DNA from 2 places in the Streptomyces sp. NPDC086554 genome. Region 1 is predicted to be linked to the other one. Evidence: riboswitches for the same ligand, from Rfam matches in the RefSeq annotation. Region 1 holds a riboswitch; the other holds the start of a gene.
What was found. Region 1 has a riboswitch for glycine ahead of gcvT (glycine cleavage system aminomethyltransferase GcvT). Riboswitches for the same ligand answer to the same signal wherever they lie in the genome.

Region 1 (3,420 bases):
CCCTCGACGCTGGCCAGGCAGCGGCGGGCGCTCAGCACGACGCCCGTGGCCTCGAACTCACGGGCCGCGGCGGACAGGAAGTCCACCGGGTCCTGCTGCCAGTCCGGCTCGAAGAGGCGTACGCGGCCGCCGCTCGCGGGGCCGTCCAGCGGGGTGCGCCCTGCCCGGCAGAGCTCGGCGACGGCGGGCGGCGGCAGCGGTACACCGACCGTGCCGTCCGGGTTGACCGCGATGCCGAGCTGCGGGGGCAGGCCGCGCGCGAACTCCACGGCGGGCGCCACGGTGCAGCTCATCCGGCCGCCGGTGACCTGCTGGAACTGCTGCTCGGAGCTGAAGACGGGGACGTACGCCTGTCCTTCGATCTCCAGCGTGGGCAGGTCGAGCGTGCCGCGGGTGCCGTCGCCGCCGTTCGGCAGCGGGACCCAGACGTGGCTGCGGCCGAGGACCTCGACGATCCTGGCCCCCGCGGAGGCTGTGCTTGTCTGAGGAGCCCCGCCGGTGCCGAGGGCCGCCGCGAGCACCTCTTCTAGTTCGTTGCCCGGCCATCCCCCGTACGGATGGGCGTGCGCCTGCGCCGGAATGTCCATCTGTCTTACCCCTGCTCGTCCCGCTCTGCCTGCGGCTCGAACCCTAACGCGGCAGGCACCGCCCGCGGGTCGGTCCCCTCAGTCCCCGAAGCCGATCGCCCGCAGCACGCCCGCAGCCGTCCGGTCGAGCAGCAGCGCCGAACCGACGCCGCCCGGCAGATCGCCCCGCTCGGCGGCGCCGACCAGCCGGCCGACCGTTCTGCGGTGGCGCGCGAAGGCGTACCGCGAGACGCCGCGGCCGCGCGCGAGCTGCCCCTCGACGGCGGTCTCCGGAGGCACGTCGAGCAGCAGCAGGTGCAGGGTCGTGCCACGCCGCGCCGCTTCCCTGGCCAGCCAGCGGCGCACCCACGCCTGCGTGCCGCAGTCGTGCACGACGACTCCCTCGCCGGAGCGCAGGGCGCGGCGCAGGCCCGCGTAGTGCGCGAGGCGGACGAGAGGGCGGTAGACCGCGTACGGCAGGAAGCGCGGCATGCGCGTCGCCCAGCGGTCGCGGGTGTCCTGCGAGTCGATGCGCGGGCCCGCGACGGCTCTGCGCATCAGCGTGGACTTTCCGCTGCCCGGCAGTCCGGAGACGACGATCAGGTCGCCGCCGCCGAAGGTGAGCCGGTGCGGGCTGTGGCCCATCCGCTGCCTGAGGTCCCGGACGACGGCCGCGGGCAGGGGGCCACAGGCCTCCCTGGTGCGGGCGGCTTCCTGCTTGGGCAGGGCCACCCCTGTGTTGGTCGCGTAGACGCTTGTCCTGCGCACCGTGATCGGCCTCCCCATAGCGGTCACGTACCTGCTTCCCGCAGCTTCCCCGGCAAGTGTAAAGAGAAGGTAATGCGGCACAAGGGCATTACTGGACTGGCACTGCCCTGTGACGGAGCCCCGTGCAATGATGTGCCCGCAAACTCCATACAGGCCGTTTGAATCCGCGCGGGAGAGTTCCCGGTCACCGTCGTACGAGTCGTACGACGGACCGGGGCGCCGAAGGAGCAAGTCCCTCCCTTGAATCTCTCAGGCCCCGTACCGCGCGGGCGAGGCACATCTGAAAAGCGGGCCGCCACGGCGGCTCCACCCAAGGTGCAAGTCATGACCCCCCATACGTACGGGTCGTGGTGAACCTCTCAGGTTCCGATGACAGATGGGGAGGATCTACCTCGCCCGTCATGCCCTGGGAGTTCTACGTATGAGTACCGCCCCCCGTCTGACAGCCCTCGATGCCGTGCATCGGGCGCTCGGCGCGACCATGACCGACTTCGCGGGCTGGGACATGCCGCTGCGGTACGGCAGCGAGCGCGAAGAGCACATCGCCGTCCGCACCGAGGCCGGTCTCTTCGACCTCTCCCACATGGGCGAGATCACGGTCACAGGCCCCGAGGCCGTGGACTTCCTGAACTTCTCGCTGGTCGGCAACATCGGCTCCGTCGGTGTCGGCCGCGCCCGCTACACGATGATCGTCGACCAGGACGGCGGCATCCTCGACGACCTGATCGTCTACCGCCTCGGCGAGACCGAGTACATGGTCGTCGCCAACGCCTCCAACGCCCAGAACGTGCTGAACGAGCTGAGCAACCGCGTCGAGGAGTTCGACGCCGAGGTCCGCGACGACCGCGACGCCTACGCGCTGCTCGCCGTCCAGGGCCCCGAGTCCCCCGGCATCCTGAAGTCCCTCACGGACGCCGACCTCGACGGCCTGAAGTACTACGCGGGCCTGCCCGGCACGGTCGCGGGCGTGCCCGCCCTGATCGCCCGCACGGGCTACACCGGCGAGGACGGCTTCGAGCTGTTCGTCTCCCCCGGCGACGCCGAGAAGCTGTGGAACGCGCTCATGGAGGCCGGAACGCCGGTCGGCATGGTGCCCGCGGGCCTCTCCTGCCGCGACACGCTGCGCCTGGAGGCGGGCATGCCGCTGTACGGGCACGAGCTGACCGCCGAGCTGACGCCCTTCGACGCGGGCCTGGGTCGGGTCGTGAAGTTCGAGAAGACCTCGCAGTCGGAGAACTTCGTGGGGCGTGCCGCGCTCGCGGCCGCCGCCGAGCGTGCCGAGACCGCTCCGCCGCGCAAGCTGGTCGGCCTGATCGCCTCGGGCCGCCGCGTCCCGCGCGCGGGCTTCTCCGTGGTCGCCGACGGCAAGGTCATCGGCGAGGTGACATCGGGCGCCCCGTCCCCGACCCTCGGCAAGCCGATCGCCATCGCGTACGTCGACGCCGCGCACGCGGCCCCCGGCACCGAGGGTGTCGGTGTGGACATCCGCGGTACCCACGAGCCCTACGAGGTCGTGGCGCTGCCGTTCTACAAGCGCCAGAAGTGACACTTCCGCCCCAGTGGTAGTCCGGAAGTGACCCCACGCACATCTTTCTCGTTCCGCAGCACCCATCCGCGTACAGGAGAATTCAGGTCATGAGCAACCCCCAGCAGCTGCGTTACAGCAAGGAGCACGAGTGGCTCTCGCCCGCCGAGGACGGTGTGGCGACGGTCGGTATCACGGAGCACGCGGCCAACGCGCTCGGTGACGTCGTCTACGCCGACCTGCCCGAGGCCGGTGCCGCGGTGACCGCGGGCGAGACGTGCGGCGAGCTCGAGTCGACCAAGTCGGTCAGCGACCTGTACTCGCCGGTGACCGGTGAGGTCGTCGAGTCGAACCAGGACGTCGTGGACGACCCGTCGCTGGTCAACTCCGCCCCGTTCGAGGGTGGTTGGCTCTTCAAGGTACGGATCACGGAGGAGCCGAAGGACCTGCTCTCCGCGGACGAGTACACCGAGTTCTCCGGCAGCTGAAGCCCCCCGAAGACCCTTAGGGACCACCTGATGTCGCTTCTCAACACCCCTCTCCACGAGCTGGACCCGGACG
Region 2 (3,420 bases), on a different contig from region 1:
CGTTGGGCTGCAGCGAGACCTTGTCGTACCCGGTGACCTCGGCGAGCCGCTCCTCCAGCTCACGGATGAGCGTGAGGTAGCCCTGCGCCTGCTGGGCGGGCGCGAAGGGGTGCAGCTGCCCGAACTCGGGCCAGGTGACGGGCTCCATCTCGGTGGTCGCGTTGAGCTTCATGGTGCAGGAGCCCAGCGGGATCATGCCGCGGTCGAGCGCGTAGTCGCGGTCGGCCAGCTTGCGCAGGTAGCGCAGCATCGCGGTCTCGGAGCGGTACTGGTGGAAGACCGGGTGCGTCAGGTACTCGTCGGAGCGCAGCAGACCGGCGGGCAGCGTGTCATCGGCGGCCGCGTCGAGCGCCTCGATGTCCGCCTCGACCCCGAACGCGGTCCAGATCGCGGTCAGCTGCTTGCGCGTGGTGGTCTCGTCGCAGGCCAGCGAGACGTGGTCGGCGTCGACCTGGTGGATGTTGGCGCCACCCTCGCGGGCCGCGGAGACGAGCTCCTCGGCCTTGCCCGGCACGCGCACGGTCAGCGTGTCGAAGTACGCGCCGTGCACGACCTCGACCCCGCCCGCGGTGAGGCCGGCGGCCAGCAGCGTCGCGTAGCGGTGGGTGCGCCGCGCGATGGACCTGAGGCCCTCGGGCCCGTGGTAGACCGCGTACATCCCGGCCATGACGGCGAGCAGCACCTGTGCCGTACAGATGTTGCTGGTCGCCTTCTCACGGCGGATGTGCTGCTCACGGGTCTGCAGCGCGAGCCGGTAGGCCTTGTTGCCGTCGGCGTCGACGGAGACACCGACGAGCCGGCCCGGCAGGCTGCGGGCGAACTTCTCGCGCACCGCCATGTAACCGGCGTGCGGCCCGCCGAAGCCCATCGGAACACCGAACCGCTGCGTCGTACCGACCGCGATGTCCGCACCGAGCTCACCGGGCGAGGTGAGCAGCGTCAGGGCGAGCAGATCGGCCGCGACGGAGACGACGGCACCCAGCTCGTGCGCCTGCTCGATGACCGCCTTGATGTCGCGTACGACACCGGAGGCGCCCGGGTACTGGATCAGTACGCCGACGACACCGCGCTCGGCGACCTCGGCCGGGATGCCGTCGCTCAGATCGGCGACGACGATCTCGACGCCGGTCGGCTCGGCACGGGTCTGCATCACGGCGATGGTCTGCGGCAGCGCATCGGCGTCAACGACGAAAACACCGTCCTTGACCTTGCTCATGCGTCGCGAGAGGGCCATGGCCTCGGCCGCGGCGGTCCCCTCGTCGAGCAGGGAGGCACCGGAGGTGGGCAGTCCGGTCAGTTCGGCGACGACCGTCTGGAAGTTGAGCAGCGCCTCGAGGCGCCCCTGGGAGATCTCGGGCTGGTAGGGCGTGTAGGCCGTGTACCAGGCAGGGTTCTCCATGACGTTCCGCAGGATGACGGGCGGTGTGAAGGTCCCGTAGTAACCGAGCCCGATCATGGAATCGAGCACCTGGTTCCGATCGGCCAGGGAACGCAGCTCGGCCAGAACCTCGGCCTCGGTGCGCGCTCCGGGCAGATTCAGTGCCTCGGCGTTCTTGATCACATCCGGCACCGCGGCGGCGGTCAGCTCGTCGAGCGAGCCGTAGCCGACCTGCGCGAGCATCTTGGCCCGTGCTTCGGCATCGGGGCCGATGTGCCGCTGCTCAAAGGGAATGCCCTGCTCAAGCTGTGAGAGCGGGATGCGAGGGGTGGCGGTCATTGCGGAGGCCTCCTGGTCTGACGCGACCTGCGAGGGGCACCACGGCACGGGTACCCGGACGGCCTCCCCCTCTGTCATCTCAACCTGAGAGCTTCACCGGGGAGCACCCATGAAGGAGCCGTCCCGGCTTTCACCGTCGGTGAGGAAGGGTTCCGAACGTGCCCGCCCGACGCCCGCCCTGCTTTCCAGAGTGACCTCGTCCGTGCGGTACAGGTGCCTGAGAGATTCCGGGGAGGAGTTGCTCCTTCGGCGCCTCCGGTGTCTCCACCGGAGAGCTCTCCCGCACGGGGTCAGCAGCCACCGCCAGCCTACCAGCGAGGACCGCGCCCCATCCCTCGAGTGGCCGCCCGCCCCGATGTGCTCTTTCGTAGTGATTACAAGCGAATAATGATGAGTTACGCGCCATTTCGACAAACTGCGACCAGTTGGAGGGCCCGTGCAGACCGACATCGATCCGCGCAACCTGATCGGCCGCAAGGCGTTCGACCGGGACGGGGCCAAGATCGGCACGATCGACGAGGTCTACCTCGACGATGCCACCGGCGCCCCGGAGTGGGCCGCCATACGCACGGGCCTCTTCAGCCGTGACGCGTTCGTCCCCCTGGAACCCAGCGAGGTCACCGGCGAGGGCAACCTGCGCATCCCCTTCGAACGCTCGCTGATCAAGGACGCCCCCGACTTCGGCGTAGGCCGCCATCTCTCCCCCGAACAGGAACTCCAGCTCTACCACCACTACGGCCTGGACATCGCACCCCCACCCCCACCCGACCAGGACTTCGGCAACATCACAGACCAGGAAGACCCCTAAGCCCTGGGCCCTACCCGAGGCCGGTCACCTCCATCACCCGCAGCTCTCCTCCCAAGCCGACCGCCAAGGTCCCGCGCAGACACACCACACCCCTCCCCCACCCAAGCCAGCCATCCCAGTTGCGGGCAGGCGTTCCACACACCTCCCCACCCAAGCCAGCCGCCCTAGTTGTGAGCAGGCGTTCCGCAAGGCGGAACGGGTGGGCACAACGCCAACCGCCGGGCGCCGCTACCCCAAGGGGCACGGCCAGGCGCCCTCCCCCGGCGGAGCCACCAGCGGCAACGGCTCCGCCGCCGACAACTCCGGATCATCGACCCGAAACGTCCGCACCCGCCCCGGCGCCGACCCCGGAGTCTCGAACCGCACCGTCACCCGCCCGAGCCCACTCCCCTGCACCCACCCCGCCCCGTACACGGCATGCCGCACATCGTGCCCAGCAGCCCACCGCCGCGCCCCGAGCGGCACCTCCTCGACCGACGGCTCCTCGACCTCCTCCGCGCCCACCGCCTCCTCCGGAACCGCCCCCGCAGCCTCGCCCGCCCCCCGCTCAAGGCCCTCGGCCCGAGCCTGCGCGAAGAGATCCTCCTGCGTGTAGTCCGCAAGCCCCGTGACCCCCACCCCGAGGAGCCGCACACCCCCCGTGGTGTCCACGGACTCCAGCAGCCGCGCCGCGGCCTCCCGCACCACCCCAGGGTCGTCCGTGGGCCCCCGCAGCGTCTCGGACCGCGTCAGCGTCGAGAAGTCGAACCGCCGCACCTTCAGGACGATCGTCCGCCCCGAGTGCCCAGCCGCCCGCAGCCGCTCCACACACCGGTCGGCAAGCCGCGCCACCTCGCCCCTCACCCGTACCCGGTCGTGAATGTCCACGTCGTACGTGTCCTCGACGCTGACCGAC

Region 2: linked by a shared signal. The riboswitch ahead of gcvP (aminomethyl-transferring glycine dehydrogenase) and the one ahead of gcvT (glycine cleavage system aminomethyltransferase GcvT) in region 1 are both predicted to bind glycine.

The regions. Positions count from the first base shown of each region.
Region 1 is NZ_JBFBJK010000014.1:192,427-195,846, forward strand. Features, by position in the region: gene AB0O76_RS24220 (enhanced serine sensitivity protein SseB) at 1-587, opposite strand, end outside; gene AB0O76_RS24225 (AAA family ATPase) at 666-1,352, opposite strand; glycine riboswitch at 1,494-1,608, shown strand; gene gcvT (glycine cleavage system aminomethyltransferase GcvT) at 1,756-2,880, shown strand; gene gcvH (glycine cleavage system protein GcvH) at 2,970-3,347, shown strand; gene glyA (serine hydroxymethyltransferase) at 3,378-3,420, shown strand, end outside.
Region 2 is NZ_JBFBJK010000016.1:9,579-12,998, reverse strand. Features, by position in the region: gene gcvP (aminomethyl-transferring glycine dehydrogenase) at 1-1,717, opposite strand, end outside; glycine riboswitch at 1,913-2,010, opposite strand; gene AB0O76_RS25560 (PRC-barrel domain-containing protein) at 2,154-2,525, shown strand; gene AB0O76_RS25555 (DNA polymerase IV) at 2,754-3,420, opposite strand, start outside.